Linked DNA regions of Synechococcus elongatus PCC 11801. Each later gene encodes a partner of the first gene's protein in a complex. Links are inferred from orthologs where the notes say so. Each region holds a gene or a part of one and is shown on either strand. Other genes may lie near its edges.

Evidence for each region.
Region 2: the proteins of accC (region 1) and accB are in contact, whole or in part, in a solved structure (PDB 8UXZ), measured with the Escherichia coli proteins. The link is inferred for Synechococcus elongatus PCC 11801 from one-to-one orthologs.

Annotation. Positions count from the first base shown.
Region 1 is NZ_CP030139.2:2,682,524-2,688,825, forward strand. The notes cover bases 1,151-4,133. They hold accC (acetyl-CoA carboxylase biotin carboxylase subunit), read right to left. Parts: upstream 3,332-4,133; coding sequence 1,970-3,331; downstream 1,151-1,969. Other genes in these bases: DOP62_RS13405 (solute carrier family 26 protein), read right to left, coding at 1,151-1,926; DOP62_RS13420 (lipid-A-disaccharide synthase), read left to right, coding at 3,645-4,133. Outside these bases: DOP62_RS13400 (ABC-F family ATP-binding cassette domain-containing protein), read right to left, coding at 1-139; more of DOP62_RS13405, read right to left, coding at 202-1,150; more of DOP62_RS13420, read left to right, coding at 4,134-4,880; DOP62_RS13425 (hypothetical protein), read right to left, coding at 5,057-6,016; DOP62_RS13430 (hypothetical protein), read right to left, coding at 6,020-6,302. UniProt on the Escherichia coli protein: This protein is a component of the acetyl coenzyme A carboxylase complex; first, biotin carboxylase catalyzes the carboxylation of the carrier protein and then the transcarboxylase transfers the carboxyl group to form malonyl-CoA.
Region 2 is NZ_CP030139.2:1,759,935-1,766,237, reverse strand. What follows is about bases 362-3,345. They hold accB (acetyl-CoA carboxylase biotin carboxyl carrier protein), read left to right. Parts: upstream 362-1,607; coding sequence 1,608-2,084; downstream 2,085-3,345. Other genes in these bases: gyrB (DNA topoisomerase (ATP-hydrolyzing) subunit B), read left to right, coding at 3,262-3,345; miaA (tRNA (adenosine(37)-N6)-dimethylallyltransferase MiaA), read right to left, coding at 2,217-3,134; efp (elongation factor P), read left to right, coding at 1,009-1,566; psbQ (photosystem II protein PsbQ), read right to left, coding at 362-879. Outside these bases: more of psbQ, read right to left, coding at 1-361; more of gyrB, read left to right, coding at 3,346-5,199; DOP62_RS08615 (peroxiredoxin), read right to left, coding at 5,344-5,979; DOP62_RS08610 (M15 family metallopeptidase), read right to left, coding at 6,210-6,303. UniProt on the Escherichia coli protein: This protein is a component of the acetyl coenzyme A carboxylase complex; first, biotin carboxylase catalyzes the carboxylation of the carrier protein and then the transcarboxylase transfers the carboxyl group to form malonyl-CoA.

The DNA.
Region 1 (6,302 bases):
GCAGAAGGGTCGATTTCCCTGAGCCATTGCGACCAATCAAACCAATGCGATCGCGATCGCTCACACTGAAGCTCGCTGACTGTAGCAAGACTTTCAGACCGTAGTCTTTGCTGACGTTGCGCAGCGTCATCAGCGCCATAGGAACTCCCGTGCCGGATTGCTCTTTTCAGTCTCGCAGTTCTGGCCAAACTCCGATCGCGTTCAGCCCGCCGTCAGGGGTGGCTCATCAGCGATCTGGCTCCGGCGGAACTGTTGAAAGGCCGCGATCGCTGTTGGCAAGGTGGGATAGAAATGCTCACCCCCAATCCGTTCCACCAACCCCACGCGATCGAGTTCCGCAATCAGCTCTTGCTTGGCGCGGGCAATGGTGAGGGTCACACCCCGCTGTTGCAGCTCCCGCACCAGTTCCAACAGCTTGTCTGCTGCCGTCACATCCAAATCAATGATCGCTTCGGCATTGAGCAACAACCACTGCACGGGTTGCGGCGCCGTTGCGATCGCGATGAGTACCCGCCGCTTAAAGTCTTCGGCATTGGCAAAACAGAGCTGGGCGTCATAGCGAAAAATCACCAAGCCAGGGAAAGTTTGGGCCTGGGGCCAATCTTCAATGTCATGCAGCCCCGCCATCCCCGGAATTTCGCCCAAAATCGCAGCGTGAGGACGCGCCAAACGGGCAAAGAGATCAATGACTGAGAGACTGACGGCAACCCCGACCCCAATCAGCATATTGGTGGTCAAAACACCAACCGTCGTCACAATCGCCAGCCAAAATTCACTGCGGCGATAGCGATGCAGGCGATAAAACTCTTGCAGATCGATCAGCTTTGTTGCTGCATAAATCACGATCGCGCCCAGCGCTGCTTGGGGGAATTGCGCCAAGACCGGACGAAACCACCACAACACCAGCAGAACAGTCCCCAAGCTGACGAGAGAAAACAGTTGGGTGCGACTCCCCAGCGCATCGCCAATCACTGTGCGACTGGTACTGCCACTGATTGGAAAGCCCTGGAAAAAGCTATTGCCCAAGTTGGCGACGCCCAAGGCCAACAGCTCTTGATTGGCATCAATCTCATAGCGATGGCGAACGGCAAATGTTCGAGCCGTCAAAATGTTGTCGGAGTAGCCCACCAATGCCACCCCGATTGCTGAGGCAGTTAAGGTCGGCCAGTCTTGCCAGCGAAACTCCGGCAGTTGCCAGCGCGGCAAGCCAGCCGGAATCGTGCCAATGACTTTGACACCTTGGTTATCTAACTGGAAGCTGGCAACCAGCAGCGTGGCCAACAGCACAGCCAAAAGAGGCCCCGGAGCGGTGGGGAAGCGCCGCTGAATCACGACCAAAAAAAACAGCACCAATAGCGACACACCGACTGTCGGCCAGTGTAGGTTGGCCAGTCCGGTCACAAACTCTCGGATCTCCCCTAGGGGTGTCTGTGACGTGATCGGAATCCCACTCGTCTTGGCCAGCTGGCCTGTGATCATCACCAGACCAATGCCCGTCATGTAGCCAATCAGAATCGGCTTCGAGAGTAAATCGGCTAGAAAGCCCAGTCGCAGACTGTAGGCCACCAGAAAGACGAGGCCCACCAACAAAGCCATCAATGCCGCGATCGCCGGGTAGGCAGCATCGCCCTGAGCCACGATCGGTGCGATCGCCACTGCGGTCATGATTGCTGTGGACGATTCTGGCCCCACCGAGAGCTGAGGCGAGGAGCCTAAAAAGGTGTAGAGGAATAGCGGGAGCAAAATGGCCCAGAGGCCGACGATCGGTGACAGCCCTGCAAGCTCCCCATAGGCCATGCACTGGGGAATCAAATAGGCGGCCACAGTCACACCAGCGAGTAGATCGCCCCGTAGCCAAGCTGGCTGGTAGTGCAACAGCGATCGCAGACCGGGTAGCCAGCGCAGTCGAGAGCGTCGCAGCAGCATGGCCTCTCCTCGGATGAAATGAATATGACGGGCAATCGCAGCGCTAGGACTTGAGGATCCGTGGCAGCATCACCTGTTCAACGAAGTTGGTATAGAGTTCCCCGCGTAGAAACTCCGGCATCTGCAACATCAACTGGTGGAAGCTTAGAGTGGTCGGCAAACCGGTGATGGCGCATTCCCGCAGAGCGCGCTGCATCCGTGCGATCGCCTCCTCACGCGTGGACCCCCAAACGATCAGCTTGCCGATCAACGAATCGTAGTAAGGCGGAATTTCGTAGTCCGTGTAGACGTGGGAATCGACTCGTACACCGGGGCCACCGGGCGGCAAATAGCCGGTGATTCGACCAGGATTCGGTCGGAAGTTGTACTCGGGATCTTCCGCATTGATCCGGCATTCGATCGCATGACCCCGCAGTTGAATATCCGCTTGCCGGAATCGCAACGCTTCTCCCTGAGCAATCCGAATCTGCTCAGCAATCAAGTCCAGACCCGTCACCATTTCCGTAACTGGATGCTCAACTTGGATGCGAGTATTCATCTCCATGAAGTAGAAGTTGCCAGTCGCGTCGACCAGAAACTCCACAGTGCCTGCACCGATATAGCCAATCGCCTGAGCAACTTTGACGGCAGCATCGCCCATCTTCTGCCGCAGATCTGCCGATAGAGCCGGACTAGGCGCTTCCTCTAGTAATTTTTGGTGGCGGCGCTGAATCGAACAGTCACGTTCGCCGAGGTGGACAACGTTCCCATAGGCATCCGCCAGAATTTGAAATTCGACGTGTCGGGGGCGATCGATGAACTTTTCAAGGTAAAGACCGGGATTACCAAAGGCTGCTTCAGCTTCACCTTGGGCAGCTAGGAACAGCTTTTCCAGATCCGTTGCTTCGCGCACCAAGCGCATGCCACGACCGCCGCCGCCCGCCGTCGCTTTGATCATGACGGGGTAGCCGATTTCAGCAGCCACTTTGGCGGCTGCCTCTACATCCGTCAGCAGACCATCGCTGCCAGGAATGGTCGGCACGCCGACGCGCTGCATTGTTTCCTTCGCCGTGGACTTATCGCCCATCGCCCGAATCGAGTCGGGGCTGGGGCCAATAAAGGTGAGGTGATGGTCGGCGCAGATTTCTGCAAAGCGAGCATTTTCTGCCAAGAAGCCATAGCCGGGATGAATGGCACTGGCATTACGCGTCAGCGCTGCGGCAATGATGTTGGGAATATTCAGATAGCTCTTGCTGCTCGCTGCTTCACCAATACAGACCGCCTCATCCGCCAACTGCACATGGAGCGCGTTGCGATCCACAGTGGAATGAACGGCGATCGTCCCGATCCCAAGTTCTTCACAAGTGCGGAGAATACGCAGGGCGATTTCGCCGCGATTGGCGATCAGGATCTTGTTGAAACGCATAGGAGCAGCGGCAGCCAGGAATTGCTAGCGGCAGCAGAACGGCAGCAACGCCGTTTTGAGCAACCGAATCCTATCATGCAGCCTGTCGGCCCCTCTTGCCGAGTCCGGCGATCGCTCGTTATAGTACTTAAGCGCTTTTAACCGAGTGCAGCCACGCGGATGTGGTGGAATTGGTAGACACGCACGTTTGAGGGGCGTGTGGCTTACGCCATGCGAGTTCAAGTCTCGCCATCCGCACTCATAAAACCGGAAAGCAGGAGAGCAAAACGCTAGCCTGCTTTCTTGGTTTGATGGTGGGGCCAAGAGGATGCGTATGGATATTCTGATTCTGTCCAATGGCCCTGGGGAAGTTGCGACCTGGGTGCGGCCAGTGGTCAAGGCTCTGCGACAACAGTTGGGCAACGATCGCGATCGCCTGCGTCTCTCCCTCGTCCTCGCACCTTGCAGCAACGGCACCGGGCAGGAAGCGGCAGCGGCAGCCCGTTATCCCGAACTCGATCGCATTCAATCGGTTGAGCATTTCTGGCCATTTTTGCTCTGGGGCAAAACTGCGGATAACTGGGATTGGCGATCGCAGGGCTTAGTCATTTTTCTCGGCGGCGATCAGTTTTTTGCCCTCTGGATTGCCCGCCGCTTGGGCTACCGCTGCTTGATCTACGCGGAATGGGAAGCCCGCTGGACCGGTTGGGCTGATGCCTTTGCAGTGATGACGCCGCAAGTAATTGAAAAAGCACCGGAGCAGGATCGCCACAAATTCCAGCTCGTTGGCGACTTGATGGCGGAAGTGTCGGCGCAAGCCCAAGCGGAGTCGACGCGATCGCGGGTGGGGCTTCTGCCCGGATCCAAGGCGGCTAAATTGCAGATCGGCTTACCCTTCATGCTGGCGGCAGCTGAGGCGATCGCGGCCCAGCAACCAGAGATGGAGTTCATTCTGCCGCTCGCACCCACGGTACAACCGCAGCAGATTGCCCGCTATGCAGATGCAGATCAAAATCCAGTCATTGCTATGTTTCGGGGCAGTTCCGCTCGTTTACAGGAGCAGCCCGAGGGTTGGGTGCTGACGACCGAAAAAGGGCTGACCGTACGGCTGATCACTGAATCTCCGGCCTATGTAGAGTTGGCCCAGTGCCAGCTCTGTCTGACCACGATCGGTGCCAATACCGCGGAATTGGGTTCGTTAGCGGTGCCAATGTTGGTGCTGCTACCAACCCAGAAACGTGATGCCATGAAAGCCTGGGATGGCTTGCCGGGCTTGCTGGTCAAGTTGCCGTTGCTAGGCGACGCGATCGCTAGTCTGATCAATACCTTGGCCTTGCGCAAAGTCGGGCTGCTAGCTTGGCCAAATATTTGGGCAAAGCGGGCGATCGTACCGGAATTGATCGGCGAGTATTACCCCGAGGATATTGCCGCGATCGCTCTCGACTATCTCCAGCACCCAGAGAAACTAGCAGCGATGCAAGCAGAACTAAGAGCTGTGCGCGGTGAGGCCGGTGCTGCTCAAAAACTGGCCGCGATCGCCGCTCAATTACTGATTTCTTCAGAAGAATAAATTTTTATTATTAATTTTTTGACCATTCTTACGAATATGGGTCAAGCCAAAAGTTGGGAAATTTACCCCCCTCCCCATTAATCTATGTCACTTCTTGTTTCTAGGATGAAACTCCAAGCTTCAATAGATAGTTGTCTACTAAAGCTTCAGGAAATAGTCACTTTTTAGTCAATTAGTTATTTGAACCAGCGACCTAGTTGATGACCTGCTTTATCGAATAAGCCTTGAGCAGCTTTTTGAGTAGAATCCCAAGTCTGATATGCGAACTCGCCAGTTGCTTCTAAAGCTTCTTGCCCAGTGCCTAACAAACCTTTTATTTGCTGTTTGATCTCCGGTGGCATGGCCTGACGTACAGCCTGCGCAAGTTGTGATGACTGGTCTCCAATCCACTGACTTGTCTCTGCTACAAAGCTTTGAACAGCTTCCGATGTTGTATTTGCCAAAACCTTCACTTGCTCCGGCGTGGCGCGATCGACCTTTTCAATAATTTCTTGTCGTTGAGCTTCGTCGAGGTTGTCCCAGACCTTCTTCGTGATGACTCCAACTCCAGCGATCGCAATCACAGCTCCCCCGGTAGAAACTGCAGCTAAGATTGCGCTGCCCGCTGCCATTCCGCCACCACCCGCTGCTACCGCTCCCCCTCCGAGCCAAGCCATTGCAGCATTGGTGGCAGCTGCGCCACTCAAGGTACTGATTGCTGTTCCAGTTGAGGCTGCCGCCCCAACGAGAGAGGCGATCGTCACAACAGTTCCAGCAGAGGCTCCGCCAAGAATCATTGCCCCGCCAACAATCTCGGCAGTCCCAAACTTGACTGCTCCGCTCTGGGTTGAGTAGCTTCGCCCTGTCACCATCAGCGTTGCCCAGTGTTCACAATTGAACTCTGTCAAGTGATAGCGAGGTGCATTCTCTAAGCTGAGTGAATTGCGAAAAGCCCGAATATTGGCTTTGATTTGGTCAAATGGAAAGGCTTCACCCTCTAGCGCTACTGCCTCCCAAGCAATTCCCTGAATTGGTTTGACTTCCAAGCTGGAATCATTAGTCCACCCAATTGTTCGATCTTCAGCAACGACAACGGCATAATGGGCTGCCACGCTATGACCATGCTTGACGATTTGACCTAATTGAAAGCGAGACATTAATTACTCCAATAAACTGTCAAGTTCTGCTTGCATGGCCTGCATCTTGGTTGTAGAGGCTGCTGAGCTTGCCTTAGAAGCTCCGAAGATGTCCCAGGGATTGGTCTTGAGATGTTCTTTCCCAGTTTCAACACCTGTGCCAAGACCCTCGACTGCGAAATCAATCTGTCGCAGTAGATAAGGTCGCAAACTGGCTGAAAGCGAGGCCTCGAGCTGTTGAACTCTGCGATTCAGTTCTTCAAGAGAGGGTTGTGGGTTGTCAGTGCTCCCAGAATTATTCTGAGAA
Region 2 (6,303 bases), 920 kb from region 1 along the record:
AGCCCAACCCAAGGTACCGAAGGCCGAGAAGGGCAGCACCGGATTATCGGTATAGCGCCCTAGTTCTTCCAAAGTTGCACCGTAGACCGGCTCGCGATCGCCTTCCACCAAAATTTCTAGTGGAATTTGGCGCTCTTGCTTCGTTTTGGGATCGATGAAGCCAGTCTCAGGGCCGACAGGATCGCCAATTTGTAAGACGTAGAAGTCTTCAGCGCGAGTGAAAGGCAGGCCATTGTAGAAGCCGCGCTGCACTAAATCGACAAAGTTGCCAGCGGTAATTGGGGCGCTATAGCCATCCACGACCAGCGTCAAATCGCCTTGGGTGGTTTCAACCGCGATCGTGGCGCGACCCTCGAGGCGAGGCAGGTTGCGATACTCAGCAGGGACTTCGAAGGGGAAACCCTCGACCATCAATTCTTCGATTTCGCCAACAACTGCGAGGAAGTGATTGCGAGCAGCTTGAACCTCGGGTTTATTCTTCGCTGCAGTCGCTTCTTCTAGCTTGCTGAGGTCTGTTTTCAGCTCAGCCAAAAGTGCTTCAGCCTGCGGTCGCCGCTCCTCAGGGACTGCCGCCAGAATATTTTTGGGGCGCAGGTTTAGCACCTTCGACACATGCTTGAGGTTGCGCTCGATCGGTGCCCAACGCTTGGCGCGGAGGTTATCTGACAGCCCTTCAATATCTTTTTGGACTTCGCGGATATCAGGATTGTCGATCGGTAGTGCGTAGCGCAACAATGCCCGGCCATCCGTGATTGCGTTACCCGGCGGCAAGCCCGCGATCGCAGCAGGGGCGATGGCGATCGCCGGCAGGATTAAAGCGAAGCTCAGGGCGAATAGGCGGGGCAGCCAAGTCGCAGCGCGACGTCCCAAAGACAGCATGATAGAGCCAGCGAAAGCGTCCAATTCTCTCACTATGCCACAGGGCCTTGGGCCGCCCACGTCAGAAGCGATCGCCCTGAGCAGTAGAATGTGTTGCGTTCGTTCTCCGCTCTTTCACAGCCGCACGTCATGATCTCTAGCAACGACTTTCGAACCGGAACCACGATCGAAATTGACGGCGCTGTTTGGCGGGTGGTGGAATTCTTGCACGTTAAACCGGGTAAGGGATCGGCGTTTGTGCGGACCAAGCTGAAGAATGCCAAAACCGGCAACGTGGTTGAAAAAACCTTTCGTGCTGGCGAAACCGTCCCCCAAGCTGTTCTCGAAAAAAGTACGCTGCAGTACACCTACAAAGATGCCGATGACTTCGTGTTCATGGACATGGAGTCCTACGAAGAAGCCCGCTTGAATGCAGCCACGATTGGCGATCGCGTCAAATACCTGAAAGAGGGTATGGAAGCGACGGTAATCACTTGGAATAGCCAAGTGATTGAGGTCGAACTGCCCAACTCGGTGGTTTTGGAAGTCATTGAGACGGACCCCGGCGTCAAGGGCGACACGGCGACCGGTGGTACCAAACCGGCCAAAGTCGAGACCGGCGCTCAGGTGATGGTGCCTCTGTTCATCTCGGTGGGCGAGCGAATCAAAATCGACACTCGCAACGATTCCTACCTCGGTCGGGAATAGAGGCCAATCGCTGTTATCCGAACTGAGAAGGGAGAATCACTGTGCAACTGAACTTCAGCCAACTGCAAGAGCTGCTGACCGCGCTGAGTGACTCAGATATTGCTGAGTTTGATCTCAAGGGCGTGGACTTTGAGTTGCACGTGAAACGGGGCTCAACCGGTGATCCGATTGTGGTTGCAGCCCCGCCCGTACCCGTAGCAGTGGCGCCAACACCGGCTCCACTCCCAGCCCCTACTCCTGCTGCTGCACCGCCTGCTGGTCCTTTGGGAGGAGAGAAACTGCTGGAGATTACGGCGCCGATGGTCGGTACCTTCTATCGAGCGCCCGCGCCGGAAGAGCCGCCCTTTGTCAATGTTGGCGATCGCATTCAGGTCGGTCAAACCGTCTGCATTCTCGAAGCGATGAAGCTGATGAACGAACTGGAGTCAGAGGTGGCCGGTGAGGTCGTCGAGGTTCTGGTGCAGAATGGCGAACCCGTCGAATTCAATCAGCCCCTCTTCCGGTTGCGGCCGCTCTAAGCAGAGCTTTGGGCGTCAGCAATCGTCTCTTGCGAGGGTGGTGGTGGTATGACTTGGGCCCCTCGTCTGACTGGATGTTTGTTGCAGCGAAACTCTCTGCGGATAGGAGCGGAAAGTCTAGCTGAGAGCTTGCTAGGAGAGAGTTGTGAAGAAGCCTTCAATCAGCTGCAGTGCTAGATCAAGGCGATCGCTAGCATCAGCATCAATCCAGTGAATCGAGGGGTTAGCTCGAAACCAAGTGCGCTGTTGTTTTGCATACTGACGGGTCTGAAGAATAATTTGCTCTGGCAAGTCAGTCTCAGTGAGCTCTCCCCGCAGATAGGCGCAGACCTGCCGATAGCCCAAGGTATTGAGCAACGGTAGATCCCAGCCATAGCGATCCCCTAACTGCTTGACTTCTTCAATAAAGCCAGCGGTCAGCATTTGCATCGTCCGCTGCCGAATTCGCTCTTCTAGGTGATCGCTGTCTAAACCGATTTGCAGGATTGGGTAGATTGGCGGTTGTTCTTTCTGGAGATCCGTAAGGCGATCGCCACTGACGTAGAACACTTCCAAGGCCCGCAGCGTCCGCACGCGATCGTTGGCATGAATGCGCTCCGCTGCGACTGGATCAACCCGCTGCAGCAGCTCATGGCAAAGTGGTTGCCCGAGCCGTTGCAATTGCGATCGCAGCGTAGGTTGGGGCGCAATGCGTGGAAAACGTAAACCGTTGACGATTGCCTTGATGTAGAGTCCGGTTCCGCCGACCAGGAGTGGGATTTGACCTTGGGCTTGGAATTGTTGAATGAGCGGGACGGCTTGGTCTTGATAGTCCCCGACGGTAAAGCCCTGACGCGGATCACAGAGATCGATGAGATAGTGAGGCGCGAGCTGCTGTTCAGTCGCCGTGGGCTTGGCGGTGCCAATATCGAAGCCGCGATAAATCAAGCGGGAATCAGCGCTGAGAATCGGACTGCCTAACTGCTGGGCGATCGCGATCGCCAAACTCGATTTTCCTGTTGCTGTTGGGCCACAAAGGACAATCAAACCTGATTTCAAATGCGATTCCATCTCTACTGCGATCGCGCCTCCAGAGACACCCAGAAGCGTCTTTAAGGCTTTTGTGCTAGTATTTTGATACTTTTTGGGCTCAAACGCTCAATAAGGCCGGTTTTTCAGGGGCAGGGGCGCGGCATTCATGGCCAACGAGTACGGCGCGAGTCAGATTCAGGTTCTCGAAGGGCTCGAGCCGGTTCGCAAACGTCCCGGGATGTACATCGGCAGTACCGGGCCAAAAGGCTTGCATCACCTAGTGTACGAGGTGGTGGACAATGCCGTCGATGAAGCACTGGCAGGCTATTGCAACGCGATCGATGTACGCTTGCTAGAAGATGGTTCCTGCCAAGTGACCGATAACGGTCGAGGCATTCCAACGGATATTCACCCCCAAACGGGGAAGTCTGCACTTGAGACGGTGCTGACGATCTTGCACGCTGGCGGTAAGTTCGGCGGCGGCGGCTACAAAGTGTCGGGGGGCTTGCACGGGGTGGGTGTCTCCGTCGTCAACGCCCTGTCAGAGTTTGTGCAGGTGACGGTTTGGCGCGAAGGCAAAACCCATCAGCAGCGCTTTGAGCAAGGCAACCCGATTGGGGAGCTACAGGTATCACCCGATGCTGGCGATCGCCGGGGGACTCGGGTTCGGTTTAAGCCCGATGCCACAATCTTCTCTGAAACAACAGAATTTGATTACAGCACCCTCGCCAGTCGCCTCAAAGAACTGGCCTATCTGAATGCGGGTGTTCGCATTGACTTCACGGATGAGCGTTTGCAGCTCACCAAAAACCACGAGCCCCACAAAGAAACCTATTACTTTGAAGGTGGCATTCGCGAATACGTCGCCTACATGAATGCCGACAAGCAGGCCCTGCACGAAGAAATTATTTTTGTGCAGTCTGAGAAAGATGGTGTGCAGGTTGAAGCTGCACTGCAGTGGTGTGTTGATGCTTACAGCGACAGCATTCTTGGCTTTGCTAATAACATTCGCACGATCGACGGCGGCACCCACATTGAGGGGCTGAAAACCGTCTTGACGCGGACGATGAACACGATCGCCCGCAAACGGAATAAGCGCAAAGATGCAGATAATAATCTCTCCGGTGAAAACATCCGCGAAGGCTTAACTGCGATCGTTTCGGTCAAAGTCCCCGATCCAGAGTTTGAAGGCCAGACCAAAACCAAGCTTGGCAATACGGAAGTTCGCGGTATCGTCGATACACTCGTCGGCGAAACGCTGACGGAGTATCTGGAGTTTCATCCCAACGTTGCTGATCTAATTCTTGAAAAGGCCATCCAAGCCTTTAATGCGGCGGAAGCAGCGCGGCGGGCGCGAGAACTAGTACGCCGTAAATCCGTTCTAGAATCTTCGACACTGCCGGGTAAATTAGCGGACTGTTCGAGTCGCGATCCTAGCGAGTCTGAAATCTTTATTGTGGAAGGGGATTCTGCGGGTGGCAGCGCCAAACAAGGTCGCGATCGCCGCTTCCAAGCAATCCTGCCCTTGCGCGGCAAAATTCTCAATATTGAGAAAACAGACGACGCCAAGATCTACAAAAACACTGAAATCCAAGCCCTGATTACGGCTCTTGGACTCGGTATTAAAGGCGAGGAGTTTGATGCCTCACAACTGCGCTATCACCGCATTGTGATCATGACGGACGCGGACGTCGATGGTGCGCATATCCGAACCCTTTTGCTCACGTTCTTCTATCGCTATCAGCGATCGCTACTTGAGCAGGGCTACATCTACATTGCTTGCCCACCGCTTTATAAGTTGGAGCGTGGTCGTAATCACTATTACTGCTACAACGATCGCGAGCTGCAAGAGCGGATTGCGAGCTTCCCTGAGAATGCTAATTACACAATCCAGCGTTTCAAAGGTTTGGGTGAAATGATGCCCCAGCAGCTTTGGGAAACGACGATGGATCCCGAAACCCGCACCATGAAACGGGTGGAGATCGAAGATGCCGCTGAAGCCGATCGCATTTTCACCATCTTGATGGGCGATCGCGTTCAACCCCGCCGCGAGTTCATTGAAACCTACGGCCCACAACTCAGTCTGGCTGCCCTCGATATCTAACCGTTACAAACCTGTTGCTGCAGAGAGAAGGGACTTCAGTCAGTCCCTTTTTCCATATCGGTTGAAATATCAAAAGTCCCTTCTAAAGCAAACTTCAGAAGGGACTTTTTCAGTCTGATTTAACTTGAGTGGTCCTGCTAAGACTTAGCGGTTGGGTTGCGGGGTCAGACGCAGGTAAGGCTTCACTTCCGTGACACCTTTCGGGAACTGCTCGCGCGCTTGTTCAGTCGGAATCGACGGCACGACAACAACATCGTCGCCATCATTCCAGTTAGCAGGGGTAGCAACGCTGTAGTTATCAGTCAGTTGCAGCGAATCGATCACCCGCAACAGCTCGTCAAAGTTACGACCAGCGCTAGCGGGATAGGTCAGGGTCAGACGCAGCTTTTTATTGGGATCAATGATGAACACCGAACGCACCGTCAAGGTGTTGTTGGCGTTGGGGTGGATCATGTCATACAGATCCGACACTTTGCGATCGGGGTCTGCCAAGATCGGGTAGTTGACTTGGGTGCTTTGGGTTTCATTGATGTCGCTGATCCAGCCTTTGTGGGACTCAACATCATCAACGCTCAGCGCGATCGGCTTGACATTGCGCTTGGCAAATTCATCTTTGAGCTTAGCGACGGTGCCCAATTCGGTCGTGCAGACGGGCGTATAGTCGGCGGGGTGCGAGAACAGGATGACCCAGCTATCTCCGGCCCAATCGTAGAAGTTGATTTCGCCTTCACTGGACTGCTGAGTAAAGTTGGGGACGGTATCGCCGAGACGAAGAGACATAGAAGCTCCTGGCAGAACAATCAGTAATTCTGTCTGTATCCGATTATGCCACCAATACTCCGGTAATTCCTGCGGGAATCTGAACATTCTTTAAATATTCTGAGAGACCCCGGCCCTTCAGTCGCTCCGCAGACTGACTCACTTTCGCCTCTGTCCTGGCTTGATTGCTTTGCTTCCCACTTCCCGAGAAACAAACTGCAGAAGTTACAGCGATCGCCCCACGGCTGATTTCACTGCACTGGGAAATTAAAGTAAGTCTCGGGATAGGGCTCATTCTGGAGCGTATAGTGCCACCACTCTTCCGGTAAATTCCGAAACCCTTGC